DNA from 2 places in the Bradyrhizobium guangzhouense genome. Region 2 is predicted to be linked to the other one. Evidence: riboswitches for the same ligand, from Rfam matches in the RefSeq annotation. Region 2 holds a riboswitch; the other holds the start of a gene.
What was found. A riboswitch is a leader RNA that binds a small molecule or an ion and turns the genes downstream of it on or off. The one in region 2 is predicted to bind S-adenosylmethionine.
Positions count from the first base shown of each region.

Region 1: it holds a riboswitch for S-adenosylmethionine, as region 2 does, so the genes downstream of both, XH91_RS32840 (O-succinylhomoserine sulfhydrylase) here and metX (homoserine O-acetyltransferase MetX) in region 2, are expected to answer to the same signal.

Region 1 covers NZ_CP030053.1:6,883,299-6,895,022, reverse strand. Annotated here, with positions in the region: gene XH91_RS32855 (OpgC domain-containing protein) at 49-1,320, shown strand; gene XH91_RS32850 (SGNH/GDSL hydrolase family protein) at 1,320-2,099, shown strand; gene XH91_RS32845 (SGNH/GDSL hydrolase family protein) at 2,112-3,113, shown strand; gene XH91_RS32840 (O-succinylhomoserine sulfhydrylase) at 3,200-4,387, opposite strand; SAM riboswitch at 4,462-4,541, opposite strand; gene XH91_RS32835 (2'-deoxycytidine 5'-triphosphate deaminase) at 4,622-5,758, shown strand; gene XH91_RS32830 (hypothetical protein) at 5,820-6,176, opposite strand; gene XH91_RS32825 (hypothetical protein) at 6,188-6,877, opposite strand; gene XH91_RS32820 (winged helix-turn-helix domain-containing tetratricopeptide repeat protein) at 7,046-8,602, shown strand; gene XH91_RS32815 (PAS domain S-box protein) at 8,675-9,088, shown strand; gene XH91_RS32810 (hypothetical protein) at 9,193-10,242, shown strand; gene XH91_RS32805 (MATE family efflux transporter) at 10,410-11,724, shown strand, end outside.
Region 2 covers NZ_CP030053.1:6,553,219-6,564,942, forward strand. Annotated here, with positions in the region: gene XH91_RS31235 (M23 family metallopeptidase) at 112-2,175, shown strand; gene clpB (ATP-dependent chaperone ClpB) at 2,254-4,893, opposite strand; gene XH91_RS31245 (MOSC domain-containing protein) at 5,137-5,940, shown strand; gene XH91_RS31250 (TIGR02594 family protein) at 6,055-6,711, opposite strand; gene XH91_RS31255 (alpha/beta fold hydrolase) at 6,930-7,793, shown strand; gene metW (methionine biosynthesis protein MetW) at 7,910-8,569, opposite strand; gene metX (homoserine O-acetyltransferase MetX) at 8,585-9,802, opposite strand; SAM riboswitch at 9,897-9,976, opposite strand; gene XH91_RS31270 (chorismate mutase) at 10,137-10,985, shown strand; gene hisC (histidinol-phosphate transaminase) at 11,021-11,724, shown strand, end outside.

The sequences.
Region 1 (11,724 bases), 330 kb from region 2:
GGTACACTCCTGAAACGTCGCGATTTGCGGAAGGGTTTCTGGGCCCCCATGACCATTGCCGATCAAGTGACGGGATCGACGATCGCGGGAACCGCTGGCGCCATGCCGGCGGAGGCCAAGCCTGTCGACGCAAAGCCCCGCGTCGCCGCGCCGGCCATTACGCTGCCTGCCATTGGCGAGCGCGAGCTCAGGCTCGATCTGTTCCGGGGCCTCGCGCTGTGGCTGATCTTCATCGACCATCTGCCGCCCAATCTGCTGACCTGGTTCACGATCCGCAATTACGGCTTCAGCGACGCCACCGAGATCTTCATCTTCATTTCGGGCTACACCGCAGCCTTCGTCTACGGCCGCGCGATGCTGGAGAACGGTTTCGTCATCGCCACCGCGCGGGTGCTGCGGCGGGTCTGGCAGATCTACGTCGCCCACGTTTTCCTGTTCACGATCTTCCTCGCCGAAATCTCCTACGTCGCGACCAGCTTCGAGAACCCGCTCTACACCGAAGAGATGGGCATCATGGATTTTCTCAAGCAGCCCGACGTCACCATCGTGCAGGCGCTGCTGTTGCGCTTCCGTCCCGTCAACATGGACGTGCTGCCGCTTTATATCGTCTTGATGCTCGCGCTGCCGCTGATCCTGTGGTCGATGAAGTGGCGGCCCGATGTCACGCTCGCGTTCTCGGCCCTGCTTTACGCCGCGACCTGGGAGTTCGACCTCTACTTCTCCGCCTATCCCAACGGCTTCTGGGCGTTCAATCCCTTTGCCTGGCAGTTGCTGTTCGTGTTCGGCGCATGGTGCGCGCTCGGAGGTGCGCGACGCATGTCGCGCATCCTGGCGTCGCCCGTGACGATGTGGATCTCGATCGCCTATCTCGTCGCGGCGTTCTACGTGACGCTGACCTGGTACGTCCCGCAGCTTTCGCACTTCATGCCGAAGCTGATCGAGCAGTGGATGTATCCGATCGACAAGACCGACCTCGACGTGCTGCGCTTCACGCATTTCCTGGCGCTGGCCGCGCTCACCGTGCGTTTTCTGCCGCGGGAATGGCCGGGCCTGAAATCGCCGTGGTTGCGGCCGCTGATCGTGTGCGGCCAGCACTCGCTGGAGATATTCTGTCTCGGTGTCTTCCTGGCCTTTGCCGGCCATTTCATCCTGGCCGAGGTCGCGAGCGGCCCGGCCATGCATGCGCTGATTAGTCTCTCGGGGATTCTGATCATGTGGGCGATGGCCTGGCTGATTTCATGGTACAAGCGCGTAGCTGACAAGAGCGGTGCGAAAATCAAAAACGCCGTCGGCAACGCCGATCTGGCGGGAGGGGGCTGATGAAGGCGAAGGTTCTCCTGAGCCTGATCCTGCTGTGCGGGTACCTCACCGCGCCTTCGGCGCGCGCGGAGGATGCTGCGCCTGCCGCGCCCGCGATCCCCGCAGCCTGCGAATTGCCGCCTTATCTGCTCGCCACCGAGAGCCAGCTCCAGAAGGTCGCCGAAGCCGTCAAGGCGGGCAAGCCGCTCGAGATCCTGGTGATCGGAAGCCGGTCGACGACGATCCCATCGTCCGAGAGCAGCTCCTATCCGGCGCGGATGGAGGCGATCTTGAAAGAGAAGCTGCCCCCTGCGGAGGTCGTGCACGTATCCGTAGAAATACAGAGCAAGAAGACGGCGGAGGAAGCTGCCGGAACCTTCGTTAGGCTGATGGAAGCAAAAACACCTACTTTGGTCATCTGGCAGACCGGGACGGTGGATGCTATCCGATCCATCGATCCCGACGATTTTCGCGGCGCTGTGACCGATGGAGTCGCTGCACTGCAAAATGCGGGGGCTGACGTCGTCTTGATGAATTTGCAGTACAGCCCGCGTACCGAATCCATGATCTCGGCGCCGCCCTATCTCGACAATATGCGGGTGGTGGCGCAGGAGCATGATATCCCGCTGTTCGACCGTTTCGCGATCATGCGGCAGTGGAATGATCAGGGTCAGTTCGACCTGTTCAGCCCCTCGCGCGGCCCTGAGCTGGCGAAGCAGGTCCATGATTGCCTTGGCCGGGCGTTGGCGCAGTTTGTGATCGACGCCGCCCATCTGGAGCAGGCCCAGCAGCAGAATTGAGGTCTAGCGTTAATGAGTTCTTTCCGCCCTTTTGGCCTGTCGACATGGTTGGCCGCGCCCGCAGCAGCCGTGCTGCTGATGCTGACGCCTGTGGTGCAGGCCCCTGCTCGAGCTCAGGCCGCCGAGGCGACATCAGCTCCGCAGCAAGCTGCTAACCCCGCGCCCGCATCGCCGTCGCAGACGACGGTTGCTGCGACGACCCAGCCGCCCGGCGAGCAGCGCGGCCTCACTTCGCGCGCCATCGACAAGGTGAAGCAGGTCGCGAAATCCGCCGGCGATATTTTCAGCCGCGTGCCGTGCTTGCCGCCGAAAGGCAGCGCGAAGACGATGGGCTCGCTGCCGCATGTCGCGGGTAAGCTCGTCGCGGGCAAGCCCGTCGTGATCGTCGCGTTCGGCTCGTCGTCGACGGCGGGCTATGGCGCGAGCTCGCCCGATTTCAACTATCCCAACCGTCTCGCCGCGCAGCTGCGCCGGCAATATCCGACCGCTGACATCACCGTCATCAATGCCGGCGTCGGCGGCGAAGACGCGCCCGAGATGATGAAGCGCCTCCAGAAGGAGGTGATCGACGTGCATCCGGATCTCGTGATCTGGCAGGTCGGCACCAACGCCGTGCTGCGCAATCTCGATCCCGGCGACACCGCCAGGATGGTCGAGGACGGCATCGCCCGGATCCAGGCGGCGGGCGATGCCGACGTCGTGCTGGTCGACCCGCAATATTCGCCCAGGGTCACCGAGCGTCCCGAAAGCGCAGGCAAGATGGTGAAGCTGCTCGGCAAGGTCGCCGAGCTTCGTCACGTCGGCATCTTCCCGCGCTTCGAGGTGATGCGCGACTGGCACGAGAAGCAGGCGCTTCCGGTCGAGAGTTTCGTGATCGCCGATGGGCTGCACATGAACGATTGGGGCTATGCCTGCTTCGCCCAGCTGCTCGGCGACGACATCATCCACTCGGTCGGCCAGATCAAGCTCGGGGTGAATGTGCCTGCGGACGTGCGGACGTACCGGCCGATGTAAGTGGCTGTGCCGTATCTTCGTAGGGTGGGTTACGCCAGCCGACTGAGCTTTGCGCAGCCTGCTGGCTAAACCACCCTACCAAGCAATCACGCCTTCTCGAGCGCCGCCGTCAGATCCTCGATCAGATCATCCGCATGCTCGAGGCCGGCCGAGAAGCGGATGAATCCCTCGCTGATGCCGAGCGCCGCGCGATCCTCCGGCTTCAGCCGCTGATGCGTCGTGGTCGCCGGATGCGTGACGAGGCTCTTGGCATCGCCGAGATTGTTCGAGATCTTTGCAAGCTTCAGTTCGTTGAGGACGCGGAACGCAGCCGCCTTCCCGCCCTTGACCTCGAAGCCGACCAGCGTCGAGCCGCCGCGCATCTGCTTCTTCACCAGTGCCGCCTGCGGATGGTCCTCGCGGCCGGGATAGACCAGCCGCGAGATTTTCGGATGGCTCGCCAGCACGTCGGCGATGCGCGCTGCCGTGTCGGTCTGCGCGCGCACGCGCACACCCAACGTCTCCAGACCCTTGAGCAGGACCCAGGCGTTGAACGGCGAGATCGACGGGCCGGTCTGGCGCATGAAATTGTGGATGTGCTCGGCGATGAAAGCTTCCGAGGACAGGATGATGCCGCCGAGGCAGCGGCCCTGGCCGTCAATGTGCTTGGTCGCGGAGTAGACGACGACGTCGGCCCCGAGCGCAAGCGGGCTCTGCCAGATCGGCGTCGCGAACACGTTGTCGACCACCAGCCGCGCACCGCCCTTGTGCGCGATCTCGGCAATCGAGGGAATGTCGAGCACGTCGAGCGTCGGATTGGTCGGGCTCTCCAGGAAGAAGGTCTTGGTGTTCGGCTTCACCGCGCGCTGCCATTGGTCCAGATTGGCACCGTCGACCAGCGTGGTCTCGATGCCGTAGCGCGGAAGCAGATCCTGGATGACGTAGAGACACGAGCCGAACAGCGCACGCGACGCCACGACATGGTCGCCGGCCTTGAGCGGCGCGAGGATCGCCGTCGTCACCGCGGCCATGCCCGTCGCCGCCGAGCGTGCCGCTTCTGCGCCTTCGAGCTCGATCATGCGGCGCTCGAACATCGCGATCGTCGGGTTCGAGTAGCGCGAATAGATGAAGCCCGGGTCCTCGCCCTTGAACCGCGCCTCGCACTCCTCGGCGCTGTTGTAGACGTAGCCCTGGGTCAGGAACAGCGCTTCCGACGTCTCGCCATATTGCGAGCGCAGGGTGCCGGAATGGACCAGGCGGGTTTCGGGGCGGTAAGAGGCAGGCGACTTCGACATAGGACCCTCCGAGATGACCGTCTCGTCGAAAACGGTCACAAAAAAACCGGCCTGGATATCTCCACGGGCCGGGATCACAGAGGTCCCCGGCCTGTTTAGCGACTTATTTAACGTGGCTGCAAGCCGGCCGGCTCAAATCACCACGGGATAAGTGATGCTCATATTCCGCAATGCCCTTTCCGTCAAGGCGTCCATCGGATAGCCGTAAAAGGCTCGTATTTTCCGCAAGTCCGGATGTACTTGACCCCTGATGAGGACCCCCGGTTGACGTTCACGGTTGCCGCCGACGCCAATGGTATCCTGCCCGACCGCATGATCGCGGCGATGGCGGAAGCGGGCCTCATCCTGCCCGCCTATGATTTCGTCGAAAGCCAGATCCAGCCGGCGAGTCTCGACCTGCGCCTCGGCGATATCGCCTATCGTGTGCGTGCGAGCTTCCTGCCCGGCCCCGGCGCCACCGTCGCCGAGCGCATCGACCAGTTGAAGCTGCACGAGTTCAGCCTTGCCGACGGTGCGGTGCTGGAGACCAACTGCGTCTACATCGTGCCGCTGCTGGAGAGCCTGGCGCTGCCGCCGGAGATCGTCGCGGCGGCCAATCCGAAAAGCTCGACAGGCCGGCTCGACGTCTTCACCCGCGTCATCGCCGACGGCACGCGTCGTTTCGACATGATCGGCGCCGGCTATCACGGTCCGCTCTATGCCGAAATCAGCCCGAAGACGTTTCCCGTGCTGGTGCGCGAAGGCTCGCGCCTGTCGCAGGTGCGCTTCCGCACGGGCGATGCCATCCTCAATGCCGACGCGCTCGAAAGCTTGCATGCCGTTGAGCGTCTCGTCGACATTGACGATGCCGATCTCACCGGCGGCGTCGCCGTCTCGGTCGATCTCTCCGGCGAGAAGGGCAGTGGCTTCGTCGGCTACCGCGCCAAGCGCCACACCGGCGTCGTCGATGTCGATCGCCGTTCCGGCTATGCGGTGGAAGATTTCTGGGAGCCGATCTCGGCCCGTCCCGACGGCAGCCTGATCCTCGATCCCGGCGAGTTCTACATTCTCGCCTCCAAGGAAGCCGTGCAGGTCCCACCGGATTACGCCGCGGAGATGGTGCCGTTCGATCCCTTGGTCGGCGAATTCCGCGTGCACTATGCCGGCTTCTTCGATCCCGGCTTCGGCTATGCCGGTGCGGGCGGGCAAGGCGCGCGCGCCGTGCTGGAAGTGCGTTCGCGCGAAGTGCCGTTCATCCTGGAGCACGGCCAGATCGTCGGCCGCCTCGTCTACGAGAAGATGCTGGCGCGCCCCGACGCGATGTACGGCCAGCGTATCGGCTCCAATTACCAGGCGCAGGGCCTCAAGCTCAGCAAGCATTTTCGGGTGTAGCGCCGGCCGCAGCGCAAATTCGGGCATGGTTTGTCCGCCCGGCGCGTAGATTGGCGACGCATCAGGTCATGCTGCCCGGAATGAAACAGCGGACGCGCGGATGGCCATCCATGTAGAGCTTCCATACCATCGTCCGCCCGGCGAGATTGGGTTGTTTGATGACAGCGCCGTCCGGCACGAGCACCCATTCGTCGTCGATACGAACGCTGTATTGCCCGTGATCGGACTTCCAGTTCGGTTCGGATACCACGTAGGCGTCAGAGTCCTCACAACACTTCCCGAATTCGCTCTGCAGACTCTCGAACCAGGGCTTAAGCGGGGAGTTCGCATAGCGGCCGTCGTCTCGCGCAAGCGTTGCAGTAGTGAACAACAAGTGCAGCAGGCAGACCGAGATTGATGTCCGATTCATCGTTCTCATTGCCGCCTCGGTCAATCCGGAAAATTAGCTTCGGCAAGTGCCGCTGGCGCGCCAGGCGCCGGGCGTACAAAGACAAAACGGGAAGTCACCGGTATTTCCGCGTCGTAGCGACCATCTTGGCCAATGAGAATGAGGCCAGCTCCCCCATTGGCCACGGTCAGGACGATTTCTTCACCCGTCCATGTCCGGATCGGCTTCATGCCGACGATGAGAAACTCGCCAACGGGCTGGTCGAGATATTGAAGTCGGAGCTGCAGTGCGATTTCGGGCGGCGCGAGCCCGAAGCCCAACTGCTGCGCAAAATCGTGGATTTGCCGCAACGACACCGTCTCGTTCTTGAAGCCCATGTCGGCCGCCGACACTGTCACAAGCTCCATCACCCTACGAGTGTCGCTGACGGTGAAGGCCGGCGTGGCAAGAGCCGCGGCGGCCGTGTCGCCGATGCCGCAACCGATCGCACTCAGTGCGCCAGAAAGCGCAAACGCATCTGGGAATGTCCCGATGATGATCGCTCTCCATCCAGCAACATCCGAAGCGGACACGACCGGACCCTGCAGTCTCGGGACCGCGGGCGTCGCCTTGAGCGACAACTGCCTCTGCAACACATCCCGCGCGGAGCATTGCGCGCCGGCGTCGCTCGTGGAAGCGAGGATGAACGCGGCGCAGAGCAAGAGCGTCGCCAGCGAAACCAGGCCTCTCATGATGACCTCCCTCGTGACGCGAGATCGGCAGGCAGCGCATGCTGCTCGGCCTCGCACGAGGATGCCCGGAGGTCATCGGAAGCGCTTTACAGGCAGCTTCCATTCTTCTTACAGTTGCCTTATGGCGTAACGCCCTTCACGGTGTCATAATACCATAGGAGAGCGCGTTTGCTCTACTCCTTTGCGGACTGCACGCTCCATACGGATCGGCGCGAAGTGCACCGCGACGGGGACCTCATTGTCGTCACGCCGCAAGTCTTTGATCTCCTCGAGTACCTGATCATCAATCGCGAACGTGTGGTCAGCAAAGACGACATGATCGCTGCGATCTGGAAAGGACGCATCGTTTCAGATTCTGCGCTAACCACCCGGATCAATGGCGCGCGAAGCGCCATAGGCGATTCCGGGCAGGTGCAGCGGCTGATCAAGACATTGCCGCGTAAGGGATTCCGTTTCGTCGGACAGGTGAGAGAAACGAGAGAAGTCACGCGCTTGAAGCCCGACCAAGCTGCGGCCGAGAGCTCTCTTGCTGTTCCCGAGCGCCCCTCCATCGCCGTGCTGCCGTTCGAGAACTTGAGCGGCGATCCTGAGCAGGAATATTTCGCAGACGGCATGGTGGACGAGATCACGACCGCGCTCTCGCGTATCCGGTGGCTTTTTGTGATCGCCCGCAATTCGAGCTTCATCTACAAAGGACATGCCGTCGATGTGAAGCAGGTCGGGCGCGAGCTGGGCGTTCGCTACGTGCTTGAGGGATCGGTGCGCAAAGCTGGCAACCGAATACGGATCACGGGACAGTTGATCGATGCACTGACAGGCGTGCATCTATGGGCCGAACGCTACGACCGCGAACTTAGCGACATTTTCAAAGTGCAGGATGAAATCGCCGCGAGCGTCGCCGCTGTCATCGAGCCGGCATTGGCAGCCGCCGAGCAGAAGCGCGTGCTACGCAAGCCGCCGGAACGGCTTGATGCGTGGGAAGCCTATCAGCGCGGCCTTTGGCATTTCCACAAGTACCGACCGGAGGAGAACAAAACCGCCCTGGGCTTCTTCAACCAAGCTTTGGCGCTCGATCCGAATTTTGCTCCCGGCCACTATGGATATGCGCTGGCCCTCCAGTGGGAGATCTGGCACTTCTCGACTCGCCCCCTCCTGGAGGTTCAAGGAGCGGCGCGTGAAGAGGCGCAAATCGCGGTATCGCTGGATGGCAAGGATGCGATGGCGCATGCCGTGCTGGCGCATATGATGATGTGGGGTGGCGAATGGGAGGGAGCGATCGCCGAAGCGCGCAGCGCAGTTGCTCTCAATCCAAACAGCGCCTTTGTCATCAGCATGCTTGGTTGCGTGCTCGGGTTTGGCGGGCATCGAGAGGAAGCACTCGAAAGGCTGCACCAGGCGATGCGTGCCAGCCCACACGATCCCCTGATTTGGCTTTGGCTAGTCTGGTGCGGGATTTTGCAGTTTTTTTCACGGGACCAGCTCGCTGCGCTGCAGACATTGCGTCGGGTCGCGCGACTGCGTCCGGATTACGCCGGCATTCACCAATGGATCGCCGCGTCACTCGCTCATCTCGGACGTTTGGATGAGGCGCGCGAGGCACTCGAACATATTCCCTCGCAATCTGTGGAGCAGCTTCGACGCTGGCAGCATAGGCCGCCCTGGATGCGGCCCGAGGACTATGCGCTTCGGGTCGAAGGTATTCGCCGCGCAGGAGAGCAGCGTTGAGAGCGGCGGTCGGGCGATGATATCGAATGCATGGCAGGATGCGCTGGATCCGGCGATATGCGAGGTGTCTGCGTGACCGATCAATCCCAACTCGACGCAAGCATCCTCAACGCCGTCGCCGACGCGCTGATCTATTCGGATCGCTCCGGCGCGATCACACGCTGGAACCGTGCATCGACCGCGCTGTTTGGCTTCACGGCAGAGGACGCGCTCGGCCAGAATCTCGATCTGATCATTCCCGAGCATCTGCGCGCCGCGCACTGGAAAGGCTTTGAGGCCGCGCTCGCCAACAGAACGATGAAGCCTGCGGGCCGGCCGACGCTTACCCGCGCGCTGCACAAGAGCGGGCGCAAGCTATACATCGAAATGACCTTTGCGCTGGTTCGTGACGCCGCTGGCAACGTGCAGGGTTCTGTGGCGATGGCGCGCGATGTCACCGAGCGGGTCGAGCGCGAGCGGGCGGCGAAGACTTCGCAAACTTCGTAACGCGGAATTGATGGGCCGCCAAGCAGGGCGTCCGGCGCAAGCGTGAGGTTGCCTGCACTCCAGAGCAGTGACACATTCGATCAAAATAACGATCGGGAGCGAACATGTCCGCAGCAGACGCCGCGCAAGAAGCGCAATGGAAACGCTGGCGCGCGGTCGCCGATCTCTATCACGCTTACTTCACCGGCCTGATCCTCACGGTGGTCACGCGACGCGGCACGGCGGATGCCGCCGAATTCGTCTTCCGCGTGTTTCGCCGCCAGCAGCAGGAGCGTTTCCTGCCGGGGCTGAGGAAGCTCGGGATCGATCATCTGCCGCCGGCGGTGGCGGCGGCGCAATATCACTATCTCTCCAACTGGATCGGCGGCGTGCATGTCGAATACATGCATGAGAGCGACACCAAGGCCTGGATCCGCTATCCGCCGCCGCGCTGGATCTGGAAAGGGCCGGCGATCTGCGGCGTGCCCGGCGAAGTCAGCCGTGCGATGCTGCGCGGCTGGCACGCCAACAACGGCGTCGTGCTCGGTGATCTCAGGCTCGGCTTCGTCTGCACCAAGCAGAGCGTTGACGGCCAGGATGGACTCGAAGGCTATTATCACCAATACGACCATCCGCTCGAACCGGATCAGCGCCTCGTCTACGCGCGGCATCTCGAAGCGCCGCTGTTCGATGCGAAAACCGCGCCGGCACTGCCGGTGTCGAGCTGGCCGAAGCCGCGGCTGGAAAGAGCCTACCGCAACTACGCCATGGAATATGTCCGCACCGCCGCACCGGTGATGGTGCAGCTGTTCGGGCCGGAAGATGCCGGCTATCTCCTGCACGTCACCGGCAAGCTGATCGGCATGCAGTTATTCGACGAGATCGCGGCGCCGCTGGCGATGCGCCGCGGCGGTGCGAGCGAGTTCGCATCCTTCCTCAACGCACTGCTCGCCGCGCAGGACGATGCGGCCGAGACCACGCAATCCGATGGCATGTTCGAAATCCGCCAGCAGAGCTGGAAGCTGATGGACGACGTCGCCGATTATCACGGCGCCTGTGCCAAGGTGCTTGAAGGGTTGTTCGAGGGGCTTGCTGCGGGATGCGGCCGGCACATCGGCGTGCATCTGCGCTCCGTTGCAGGCGGTCGCCCGCCGCTGGTCTGGACCGTCGCGTAATTCCGCCCCTTGAAATGCGCTGCCGCAGGGCACGCCTGCACCCGGCGCAGGAGCAATCGGCAACCAGCGTGCTAACAAGTGCGCATCCGCGCCTTCGGCGCGAGCAAATTGATTGATGCACCTAAGCATTGCCGCGCCGCAAATGGCGCATGTGTCCGGGAGAGGAAATGACTGAGGTCGCCGAGATCCCGGTCGATGAGCAGGAACGTCCGCTACCGCCGCCCGCGCGCCCCGTACGCAGCGCGCTGACCGACGGGCCGATCCTGCGCACGCTGCTGGGGCTCGCCTGGCCGAATGTTGTCGCGCTCTCGGCAGGCACCTGCGTGGTGATCGCGGAGACCTCCTATATCGGTCGTCTCGGGGTGGAAGCGCTGGCCGCGATGGCGCTGGTGTTTCCGACCGTGATCCTGACCATGACCATGTCGGGCGGCGCCATGGGCGGTGCCGTGGCCTCCGCCATTGCCCGCGCGCTCGGCGCCGGCGATCGCGAGCGCGCCGGGACGCTGGCCGCGCATGCGCTGCTGATCGGCATCACCTTCGGCCTCGTGTTCATGCTCGGCATGTTGATCTTCGGGCCTCAGGTGCTCACGATGCTCGGTGGCCGCGGCACTGTGCTGGCGCATGCGATCGCCTACACTCAGGTGTTCTTTGGCGGCGCCGTGTTGCCCTGGACGCTCAACACCATGGCCGGCGTGCTGCGCGGCACCGGCAATATGCGGCTGCCGTCGCTTCTCATCCTCAACTCCGCGGCCTGGCAGATCGTGCTCGGCGGCACGCTGGGCCTCGGGCTCGGGCCCTTTCCGCAGCTCGGCATGCGCGGCGTCGCCGCCGGCGCGCTGATTGCCTATTCCATGAACATCTGCGTGATGGGCTGGTACCTGTTTTCAGGTCGCGCGCGCGTCGTTCCGAAACTGCGGGGACTGCGCATCCAATGGGTGATGTTCTTCGACATCCTCAAGGTCGGCGCCATCGCCTGCTTCTCGCCGCTGCAGTCGGTGCTGACGATCTCGATCTTCACCCACATGCTGGCGAAGTTCGGAACCGCGATCCTTGCCGGTTACGGCATCGGCGCGCGGCTCGAATTCCTGCTGACATCGATCGCGTTCTCGTTCGGCATCGCTTCGGTGCCGATGATCGGCATGGCCGTCGGCGCCGGCCGCATCGCCCGCGCGCGGCGCATCGCCTGGATCGCAGGCGCGAGCGCTTTCGCTGCCGTCGGCGCGCCGGCCTGCCTCGTCGCGCTGTTCCCCGATCTCTGGGTCAACATTTTTACGGACAGCGCCACGGTGCGCGCGACCAGCCATCAATATCTCTCGACCGTGGCGCCGTTCTACGCCTTCATCGGCCTCGCCTCGACGATGTACTTCTCCTCGCAAGGCGCAGCCAAGGTGATCGGCCCGGTGCTGGCGCAGACGGCGCGGCTGATCTACATCTCCGCCTGCGGCTGGTGGTTGTCGACGCACGACGCCACCGCGCAAGGCT
Region 2 (11,724 bases):
TGAGTGCGAGCACCTGTGCGATAAGGCTTTTTCCGCGATGCCCCTGCAAGAGGGCGACCGGGGAGAGGCTGGGAACGCGAAGGGTTCGGGTCGTTGATTGGGGGACTTGGGTTGAACCAGAGGACGTCACGCGGCGCTTACGGGCGTGAGACCGGGATCATCGATCTCGGCCACGAGCCGCCGCTGTCCGTCGATGGTTCCGAGGCCGCCGTCATCGATCGCCGTCGCGTCTCGGTGCAATGGTTCAGCGGCACAATTCTGACCGGACTCTGCGGCGCGGCCCTGATCGGCGGCGCCGTTTTCGCATCTCTCGACGGCGAAATGACCTTCGCCAAGGTGCCGGAGCGGGTCGAGGGCGCTCTGCGTGGCGCGTTCGGCGCGGCCGATCGCACCGCGACGCTGCACAAGAGCGATCGCCTGCCGCCGCCCAGCGACTCCACCGCCTCGCGCAACATCGTCCGCGTCTCGACGGTTACCCGCGTCGGCAACCGCGACGTGATGCGGGTGCGCCCCTTCATCCGGATCGCCGGCAATCTGTCGATGACGACGAGCGATCTGTCGGCGAAGATTCCGCCGTTCAACGCGCAGCGCATGCTGACCGACGTCGGCTCCGATCCGAAGACCGCGACCGACGATCCGAACAATCCCGAAGCCGTCGAGCCCGACGCCGAGGTGTCGTTCGTCACCAAGGATCTCGCGCCGGTGCTGCCGAAGGCCAAGATTTCCGCGGTGGTGGCGCTCGACGACATCCTGATGCGGGTGCGCGATGCCGCCAATTGGCGCGGCAATGGCGGGGTGCGCTACGCCTCGCTCGCCAACGCGACCGCCGACGTCTCCAGCGCGGCCGGCGCATCCGACATGAAGATGGCCTACGCCACGGAAGCCTCGTCGTCCGATCCCTATGCCGGTTTCGAGACCCGCGTGGTGCCGGAAAACGTGACGCTGCTGCCGAAGACCAAGGAGCAGATCACCGGCGGCAATCCCACCGGCGAGCGCGTCCATCTCGTCAAGAAGGGCGACAGCGTCGGCTCCGTGCTGCGCGATCTCGGCGCCACGGCCGAGGAGATCAAGGCGATCACGGCAACGCTCGGTCCCCGCGGCCGCGACGGCGGCCTGAAGGAAGGCGAAAAGCTTCGCATCCTGATGGCGCCGGCGAGCCCCGGCGCAAGGTTGCAGCCCTACCGCGTCGTCGTCGCCAACGACACCGTGGTCGAGGCGGTGGCGGCGCTGTCCGATCTCGGCAAATACGTCGCGGTCGACGTCTCCAGCATGAACACCGTCGCCGACGCCACGGCCACCGCCAGCAGCGAAGACGATGAGGACGATGACGGCAGCGGCGTGCGGCTCTACCAGAGCATCTACGAGACCGCGATGCGCAACAAAGTGCCGATGCCGGTCATCGACGACATGATCAAGATCTACTCCTACGACGTCGACTTCCAGCGCAAGGTGCAGCCGGGCGACTCGTTCGACGTGTTCTATGCCGGCGAAGACGAGGGCTCGGCGGCGGTCGACAAGAGCGAGGTGCTGTTCGCATCCCTCACGGTCGGCGGTGAAACCAAGAAATATTACCGCTACCAGAGCCCCGACGACGGCGTCGTCGACTATTACGACGAGACCGGCAAGAGCGCGAAGAAGTTCCTGGTCCGCAAGCCCGTCAACACCGCCATCATGCGCTCCGGCTTCGGCGGCCGCCGCCATCCGATTCTCGGCTACGTGAAGATGCACACCGGCGTCGACTGGGCCACCGCCTATGGCACGCCGATCTTCGCCGCCGGCAACGGCGTGATCGAGAAGGCGCAGCTCGAAGGCGGCTACGGCAAATACGTCCGCATCAAGCACAACAACGGCTACGAGACCGCCTACGGCCACATGTCGGCGTTCGCCAAGGGCATGGAGCCGGGCAAGAAGGTGCGGCAGGGCCAGGTCATCGGCTTCGTCGGCTCGACCGGCCAGTCGACCGGCCCCCATGTCCACTACGAAATCCTCGTCAACGGCCGCTTCGTCGACCCGATGCGCGTGAAACTGCCGCGCGGCCGTTCGCTGGAAGGCGCGGTGCTCGCCAGCTTCGAAAAGGAGCGCGACCGGCTCGACGCCATGATGAGCGGCCGCAACGGCGCCATCGCCCGCATGTCGGACGCGACGGGTGGGCCGTTGCAGGTCACGAACCGGTAAATTTCTTCAGATCAGACAACAAAAAACGCCCCGGAGAGGCATGGCCTTTCCGGGGCGTTCTTCATGTCGTGTCGGGCATCAGTTCAGCTTGCGCTTCGACACCGGCGCTTCGAATTGGGCAATCTCCGCGGTCTGCGGCGCCTTGCCGTTGAAGGTCAGCACGTTGCCCTCGGACGAGATTGCGACGCTGTCGCCATCCCTGACGTCGCCGGCCAGGATCATCTCGGCGAGCGGATCCTGCAGGTAGCGCTGGATCACCCGCTTGAGCGGCCGGGCGCCGTAAGCGGGATCCCAGCCCTTGGCGGCGAGCCAGTCGCGCCCCGCAGCATCGAGCGTCAGCACGATCTTGCGATCGGTCAAGAGCTTCTGCAGCCGCGCGAACTGGATCTCGACGATTCGGCCCATCTCGCTCCGCTGCAGGCGATGGAACAGGATGATCTCGTCGACGCGATTCAGGAACTCGGGCCTGAAGTGTCCCCGCACCATCCCCATCACCTGATCCCGCACGGCCGAGGTGTCCTCGCCCTCGGGTTGATTCACCAGATATTCCGAACCGAGGTTCGAGGTCATGATGATCAGCGTGTTGCGGAAATCGACGGTGCGGCCCTGGCCGTCGGTCAGCCGGCCGTCATCGAGCACCTGCAACAGGACGTTGAAGACGTCGGGATGCGCCTTCTCGATCTCGTCGAACAGCACGACCTGATAAGGCCGGCGCCGCACGGCTTCGGTGAGCGCACCGCCCTCATCATAACCGACATAGCCCGGAGGCGCGCCGATCAGCCGCGAGACCGAGTGCTTTTCCATGTACTCGGACATGTCGAGGCGGACCATCGCGGTCTCGTCGTTGAACAGGTACTCCGCAAGAGCTTTGGTCAGCTCGGTCTTGCCGACGCCGGTGGGCCCCAAGAACATGAACGAGCCGGTCGGCCGGTGCGGGTCCTGCAGGCCTGCACGCGAGCGGCGCACGGCGGTCGCAACCGCTCGCACGGCCTCGGCCTGGCCGACGACGCGCTGTCCGAGCTGCTCCTCCATCTTCAGGAGCTTCTCTTTCTCGCCCTCCAGCATCTTGTCGACGGGCACACCCGTCCAGCGCGAGACCACCTGCGCGATGTGGTTGGCGGTCACCGCCTCCTCCATCATCTCACCTGAGCCTTCGCGCGCCTCGATGTCGGCGAGCTGCTTCTCGAGCTGCGGGATCCGGCCATAGGCCAGCTCGCCCGCCTTCTGGAATTCGCCGCGCCGCTGCGCGTCGGCCAGATCAACGCGCAGGGCGTCGAGCTCCGACTTCAGCTTCTGGGCATTGGAGAGCTTGTTCTTCTCCGCACTCCAGCGCGCCGTCAGCGCCGCAGACTTCTCCTCGAGCTCGGCGAGTTCCTTCTGGAGCGACTCCAGACGCGACTTGGAGCCGAGATCGCTTTCCTTCTTGAGCGCCTCCTGCTCGATCTTGAGCCGGATGATCTCACGGTCGAGCGAATCCAGCTCTTCCGGCTTGGAATCGACCTGCATCTTCAGCCGCGCCGCGGCCTCGTCCATGAGGTCGATCGCCTTGTCGGGCAGGAAGCGGTCGGTGATGTAGCGGTTGGACAGGGTCGTGGCGGCCACGAGCGCGGAATCGGTGATCCGCACGCCATGGTGCTGCTCGTACTTGTCCTTCAGGCCGCGCAGGATCGAGATGGTGTCCTCGACCGAGGGCTCGCTGACGAAGATCGGCTGGAAGCGCCGCGCCAGCGCCGCATCCTTCTCCACGTGCTTCTGATACTCGTCCAGCGTGGTTGCGCCGATGCAATGCAATTCGCCGCGGGCGAGCGCAGGCTTCAGGAGATTGGACGCGTCCATCGCGCCGTCGCCCTTGCCCGCGCCGATCAGCGTGTGCATCTCGTCGATGAACAGGATGAAGCTGCCCTCACTGGCGGTGACCTCCTGGAGCACGGCCTTCAGCCGCTCCTCGAACTCGCCGCGGTACTTCGCGCCGGCGATCAATGCGCCGAGGTCGAGCGACAGCAGCTTCTTGTCCTTGAGGCTCTCGGGCACGTCGCCGTTGACGATGCGCAGTGCGAGGCCTTCGGCGATGGCGGTCTTGCCGACGCCGGGCTCACCGATCAGGACGGGATTGTTCTTGGTTCGGCGTGACAGCACTTGAATCGTGCGACGGATCTCCTCGTCGCGGCCGATGACCGGATCGAGCTTGCCGTCGCGCGCAGCCTGGGTCAGGTCGCGGGCATATTTCTTCAGCGCATCATAGGCGTTCTCCGCCGTCGCGGAATCCGCGGTGCGGCCCTTGCGCAGCGCCTCGATGGCCGCGTTGAGGTTCTGCGCCGTGACACCGCCCTTGGCGAGGATGCTGCCTGCCTCGCTGGTCTTCTCCAGCGTGAGGCCAAGCAAGAGCCGCTCGACGGTGACGAAGCTGTCGCCCGCCTTCTCGCCGGCCTTTTCGGCCGCGTCGAAGGTGCGCGCGAGCTCGGGCGCGAGATAAATCTGGCCGGCACCGCCGCCAGAAACTTTCGGCACCTTGTTGAGGGCGTCCTCGGTCGCCTTCAGGATTGCACGGGAATTGCCGCCGGCGCGGTCGATCAGGCCGGCAGCCAGCCCGTCATTGTCGTCCAACAGCACTTTCAGGACGTGAAGCGTCGAAAACTGCTGATGCCCCTCGCGCACCGCAAGCGACTGCGCGGACTGGATGAAGCCCCTGGAGCGTTCGGTATATTTGTCGATATTCATGGTCTTTTCTGTCCCTCGGCCTGCCCTTGGGGCCCTCTAAGGCACCCCAAACGGCATCTTCATTGGGTTTCCGCCTGATGCGTTGACGTTCCTCAACCAGCAAGCGGTCGTTATCAGCCGACGCTGGCGCCGGCCTGATCCAGATGTGGGAAGCGTGCCTTCGGATCGGAAGAGGCGCGTTCACAATTTCGTGCGCTCGGCAGCCGGCTTGGCGGGTACCGGTCGAATCCCCTAAGTAGGCCCATGAACTTTAGCTCAGAGCCACCCGGCCCGATCGCCAAGATCACCGGCCTTTACCGCTACCCGATCAAGGGCCTGACGCCGGAATCCCTGCCCCGGGTGCCCTTGCGGTCGGGCCAGACCCTGCCCGCCGACCGCCGCTATGCCATCGAGAACGGCCCCAGCGGGTTCGACCCTGAAGCCCCCGAGTGGAAGCCGAAAATCCAGTTCCTGATGCTGGCGCGCAATGAGCGCCTGGCCTCTCTCGACAGCCGCTTCGAGGACGCGACCAATCGCCTGACCATCCGCAAGGACGGCCAGATCGTCGCCAGCGGGGATCTCGAGACCGTAGCCGGGCGCGCGGCGATCGAGGCCTACTTCACCGAAAATTTCCAACCCGAGCTGAAGGGCCCACCGAAGGTCCTGTCCGGCCGCGATCACAGCTTCTCCGACGTCGCCCGCAAGGTCGTGTCGATCATCAATCTCAACAGCGTCCGCGCCATCGAGACCATGCTTGGTGGCATCGCCGTCAACCCGCTGCGCTTCCGCGCCAATCTCTACGTGGATGGATGGCAGGCCTGGTCCGAACTCGAGCTGGTCGGCCAGACGCTCGCGATCGGACAGGCACGGCTGAAGGTGGTGAAGCGCATCGTCCGCTGCCCGGCCACGAATGTGGACCCGGTGACCGCGAAGCGCGATCTCGAGATACCGCCGACGCTGTCGCGCCATCTCGGTCACATGGACTGCGGCATCTATGCCGAGGTGGTGGCCGACGGCGAGATCGGCGTGGGGGATGCGGTCGCGGTGGAGCAGCCGACACTGGTGTGAGCCGACGGCTGCTCAACACACTCCGTCATTGCGAGCGCAGCGAAGCAATCCAGGAATGCATCCGCGGAGACAGTCTGGATTGCTTCGTCGCAAGAGTTCCTCGCAATGACGGCGCTAATTCGGCATCACATACGCATAGATCCGGCCGCGCGAGATCGGGGCTTCGCGGACACGGTTGCCGTTGTTGCCGGAGATCATGATCGGATTGCCCTGCGCGTCGATGCCGGTGATGATGCCGACATGACCACCGCGACGACCGCGCGACATCACCGCGATGGCGCCAACCTGCGGGCCGGAGACGCGTGTACCGTAATGCGCAAACGAGCTCGCCATGTCGGAGCCGGTGCCCTGATGCCCGGTCTTCTGCAGCACCATGTTCATGAAACGCGCGCACCATAGGCTGCCGCGCCCCGTGGGGTTGCCGCCGAGATAGCGCCGCGCCTCGGACACGAGGCCTGAACCACCGCCGAAGCCGCTCGTGCCGGCGCCGCCGCCGCTGTTGGCACTGGTGCTCGGATCATAGCTGGCCTGGGTGTTGGCGAATCCACTTGCCTGCAACGCCGCCGCGCTGCGCTCGAAGCGCGAGCTGCGGGCCGAGTGCCGGTAGTGATGATGATGTCTGCTGGCGTGATGCACATGAGCGTGCCGCTCTGCGCTGTGACGATGATGAGGCCGCGCCGAGGCCGGAGAAACGAACGCGGCAAAAGCCGCGAAGAACATCGCCAGCGCGACAACACGACGCGACAGGCGAGACGCAAACAACTCAACCATTCTTCATCCTTCGTTGACACCCCCACTTCCCAAAGTCGGCCCGTGCGATGGCCAACATCGATAGGGCCGTTAAGCCGTCCGATGTGGCGAGAAAAAGACGCGGCGCCCGCGAATAGCTGCGATGATTTGGCGGCAATGCTCTGATCGAGCTGCCTTATTGCGGACATCTGCATTAACTGCGATCCTGAGATCACGGCTCGAAGAGAGGGAAACGGTTAATGCCCCACGCCACGACCAGGGACGATGTCCGCATCTATTTCGAAGAGGCTGGTCAGGGGACGCCGATCATTTTTCTGCACGAGTTCGCGGCTGACTACACCAATTGGGAGCCGCAGATGCGCTACTTGTCGCGCGGCCACCGCTGCATCACCTATTCCGCACGCGGCTACGCCCCGTCTGACGTGCCTGATGGCGAGGTCTATACCTACAAGCACTTCTATACCGACGCGCTCGCGGTGCTCGATCATCTCGGAATCGAGCGCGCGCATCTCGTCGGCCTCTCGATGGGCGCGTACTCGTCGCTTCAGATCGGATTGAATGCGCCGCAGCGTGCGCTGTCGATGACGCTCGCTGGCGTCGGCTCAGGTTCCGAACTCGAGACTCTCGACGCCTGGCGCAAGCAGTGCCGCGCCAATGCCGAGCAATTCGAGACGCTGGGCTCTGCGGAAGTCGCAAAGATCACGCGCGAGGCACCGAGCCGGATTCCCTTCCTGGTGAAGGACCCGCGCGGCCATGCGGATTTTTATGTTGCGCTGGCGCGGCATGATGCCAAGGGTTCTGCCAACACGATGCGCGGCTTCCAGGGCGGCCGGCCGTCGATCTACACGCTGGCGGATGCGATCAGGAAGGTGGCAACGCCGGCACTGATCATCTGCGGCGACGAGGACGATCCTTGCATCGGCGCGAGCCTGTTCCTGAAGAAACACCTGCCCGCGGCGGGGCTCGCGATGTTTCCGAAGTCGGGCCATGTGCTCAATCTCGAAGAGCCCGCGTTGTTCAACGAGAGCGTGGAGCGGTTCGTGACACTGGTGGAAGCGGGACGCTGGCCGGTGCGCGATCCGAGGTCGCTGGTGGCGCATTAGTCGGCATTCCGGGATGCGCCGGCAGGCTCCGGCCCGGAATCCATTCAGCCACAGAAACTGAGGCGCAATGGATTCCGGGCTCGATGCTTCGCATCGCCCCGGAATGACGGAGGCTATTACTTCCCGCCGCGCGTGAGCAGAAACACACCCTGCTCGCCGAACAGATTCCACACCCACCAGGGCAAGCGCAGCCGCAGCGGGCGGCCGTAGAGATCGAGCGCTTCGGCGCGCTCCATCTTGACGTGGATCTCGTCGCAGAGCTCGACGAAATCCTTGATGGTGCAGAAATGGATGTTGGCGGTGTCATACCAGCTCGCCGGCAGATTCTCCGTGCGCGGCATGTGACCGCCGATCAGGAGCTGGAGGCGCATCCGCCAGAAGCCGAAATTGGGGAACGAGACGATGGCGCGGCGGCCGATGCGCAGAAGGTTCTCCAGCACGACCTTGGGCTGACGCGTCGCCTGCAGCGTCTGCGACAGGATCACGTAGTCGAATGCGTCATCAGGGTAATTGACGAGGTCGGTGTCGGCATCGCCCTGCACCACAGCGAGGCCCTTGGCCACGCAGCGATTGACGCCCTCACGCGACAGCTCGATGCCGCGGCCGTCGATGCCGCGGGTCTCCAGCAGTTGAAGCAGATCGCCGTCGCCGCAGCCGACGTCGAGCACCTTTGAGCCCGGCTTGACCATCTCGGCGACCAGCAGATGGTCGGCGCGAAATGGGCCCGACTGGTCGCCCGCAAGGCCATTCAGAGGCAGCACTTCCTGTACAGACATTGCGAGCCGTCCTCGTTAGCCATTCTTGCCGGTGAGCCCGCGCGCCTTGCCTGCCGACTGCAGGAAGGCGCGCGAAATGTCGAAGAACTCAGGCACGTCGAGCAGGAAGGCGTCGTGGCCGCGATCGGTCTCGATCTCGGCGAACGACACCCGCGCGCTCGACGCATTCAACGCGTGCACCAGCGCGCGTGATTCAGAGGTCGGGAACAGCCAGTCGCTGGTGAAGGAGACCACGCAGAACCGGGTCTCGATCCCCGCGAACGCTTTCGCAAGCACGCCACCATGGTCGGCGGCGATGTCGAAATAATCCATCGCGCGGGTCAGGTAGAGATAGGAATTGGCGTCGAAACGCTCGACGAAGGACGAGCCCTGGTAGCGCAGATAAGACTCGACCTGGAAATCGGCGTCGAACGAGAAGGTCGGCAGCTCCCGGTCCTGCATGCGCCGGCCGAACTTGCGATGCAAAGCGGCGTCTGAGAGATAAGTGATGTGCGCGGCCATGCGCGCGACCGCGAGGCCGCGATGCGGATGGATGCCCTGATCGGCATAGGCGCCATTGTGCCAGTCGGGATCGGCCATCACGGCCTGGCGGCCGAGCTCGTGGAAGGCGATGTTCTGCGCCGAGTGCCGCGTCGAACAGGCGATCGCGAGCGCGGAATAGACGCGGCTCGGATAGGCCGCGGTCCATTGCAGCACCTGCATGCCGCCCATCGAGCCGCCGACGACGGCGAACAGCGTGTCGATGCCGAGCCGGTCGATCAGCATCGCCTGCGCGCGCACCATGTCGGGAATGGTGATGACGGGGAAATCGAGGCCCCACACCTTGCCGGTGGCGGGATTGATCGAGGCAGGCCCGGTCGAGCCCATGCAGCCGCCGATCACGTTGGAGCAGATGATGAAATACTTGCTGGGATCGAGCGGCCGGCCGGGACCGACCAGCGTCTCCCACCAGCCTGATTTGCCGGTGACCGGATGCACATTTGCGACGTGCTGATCGCCGGTCAGCGCATGGCAGATCAGCACGGCATTGGAGCGATCGGCGTTGAGCTCGCCATAGGTCTTGTAGGCGATCTGGAACGGGGTGAGATCGACGCCGCAATCGAGCCGCAGCGGCTGGTCCGCGCCGAACAGCGCGACCTCCGAGCTCGGATGATCGACCTCATGCGACCGATCGTCGGCACTGATCGTGGGACTTGGGATCGTAGGACTTGGGACAGACTTGACGCCAACCATCTCTGACCATCGACCTCGTTAGCGATCGGACTTTCTGATCGCGACTGACATCAGGCCATGAAAAACCCGGCCTGAACGATAGGTTCGGCCGGGATCGAAAGCGTCCCCGGCCTGTTTAGCGAGTTTTTTAACGTGGCTGCAAGCCGGCCGGCTCAAATGACCACGGAACGGGCAAAAACCTACTGGCTTGGGCCGAATTCGTCAAGTCGCGGTCTGGCTTCGCCAAAATCGTCTCTTAACCGGCAGCCTTGCAGGACGTCATTTCTCTTTGCTTTCGCCGGCCTGACTGCCTAATCAGGACATTCTCCGCAGCCTCGCAACCGCCCAGTCAGATATGTCCCAACGTCCGCCCGCGCCACCATCGCTCCAGGAATTGCGCAAGGAGATCGACGCGATCGACGAGGCCATGCATCGCCTGTTGATGCAGCGCGGCGACATCATCGACCGCCTGATCCAGGTGAAGCAGACCCAGGAGGTCGGCTCGGCGTTCCGGCCCGCGCGCGAGGCCTCGATGATGCGCGAGATCGTGCAGCGTCATCGCGGCATTCTGCCGCTCGACACGGTCGAGAGCATCTGGCGCGTCATCATCTCGACCTTCACCTATGTCCAGGCACCGTTCTCCGTGCATGCCGACATCTCGGCAAGCGAGCCGGCGATGCGCGATTCCGTGCGCTTCCATTTCGGCTTCACGGTGCCTTACGTCGCGCATTTCAGCGCGCAGGCGGCGGTCGAGGCGGTGGCGAAATCCAAGGGCGACCTCGCGCTGGTCTCGGCGACCTCCAGCCGCACACCGTGGTGGCTGGAGCTGGAAGCGATGGGCGCGCCGAAGATCATCGCGCGCCTGCCCTTCGTCGAACGCGCCGACCATCCGGCGTCGCTGCCCGTGTTCGCGATCTCGCGCGTCGCCGACAGCGCCGTCGTGACGGAGGTCGAGACCTTCAGCGTGCGCGTATCCGGATGGAATGCCGAAGTCGCGCGGGCGCTGTCGCCGCTCGCCGACATCGTGGCGGTGCCGGATACCGCCTTTGACGGCGCGGCGCTGCTGGTTTCGGTTACGTCAGACACCAGCATCGACAAGATCAGGGCTGGCCTGATCGAGGCGGGAGCCTCGGTGCGCTCCACGGCCCTCGTCGGCAGCCACGCAACGCGCTATACGGTGACCCCGACCGGGCCAAAATCGTAAATCGCGTACCGCCTAAGCTACTTTCGGAGTTGAAGATGTCCCGCCCCGTGCCGAATCCCGGCATTCTCGATATTGCGCCCTATACGCCCGGCAAGACCCCGGTGCCGGAGCCGGGCCGCAAGGTGTTCAAGCTCTCGGCCAACGAGACGCCGTTCGGACCCTCGCCCAAGGCGATCGAGGCCTTCAAGCACGTCGCGGATCATCTGGAAGACTATCCTGAGGGAACCTCGCGCGTGCTGCGCGAGGCGATCGGCCGCCACTACGGCCTCGATCCAAACCGCATCATCTGCGGCGCCGGCTCGGACGAGATCCTCAATCTGCTCGCCCACACCTATCTCAGCCATGGCGACGAGGCGATCTCGACCACGCACGGCTTCCTGGTCTACCCGATCGCGACCATGGCGGTCGGCGCCAAGAACGTCGTTGCGGCCGAGAAGAACCTCACCTGCGACGTCGACGCGATCCTGAAAGCGGTGACGCCGAAGACGAAGCTGGTCTGGCTCGCCAACCCCAACAACCCGACCGGGACCTATATCCCGTTCGACGAGGTCAAGCGCCTGCGCGCGGGCCTGCCCTCGCACGTGCTGCTGGTGCTGGATGCCGCCTATTGCGACTACGTGTCCCGTAATGACTATGAAATGGGGATCGAGCTGGTCGCCACCACCGAGAATACCGTGGTGACGCACACCTTCTCCAAGATCCACGGCCTCGCCGCGCTGCGCGTCGGCTGGATGTTCGG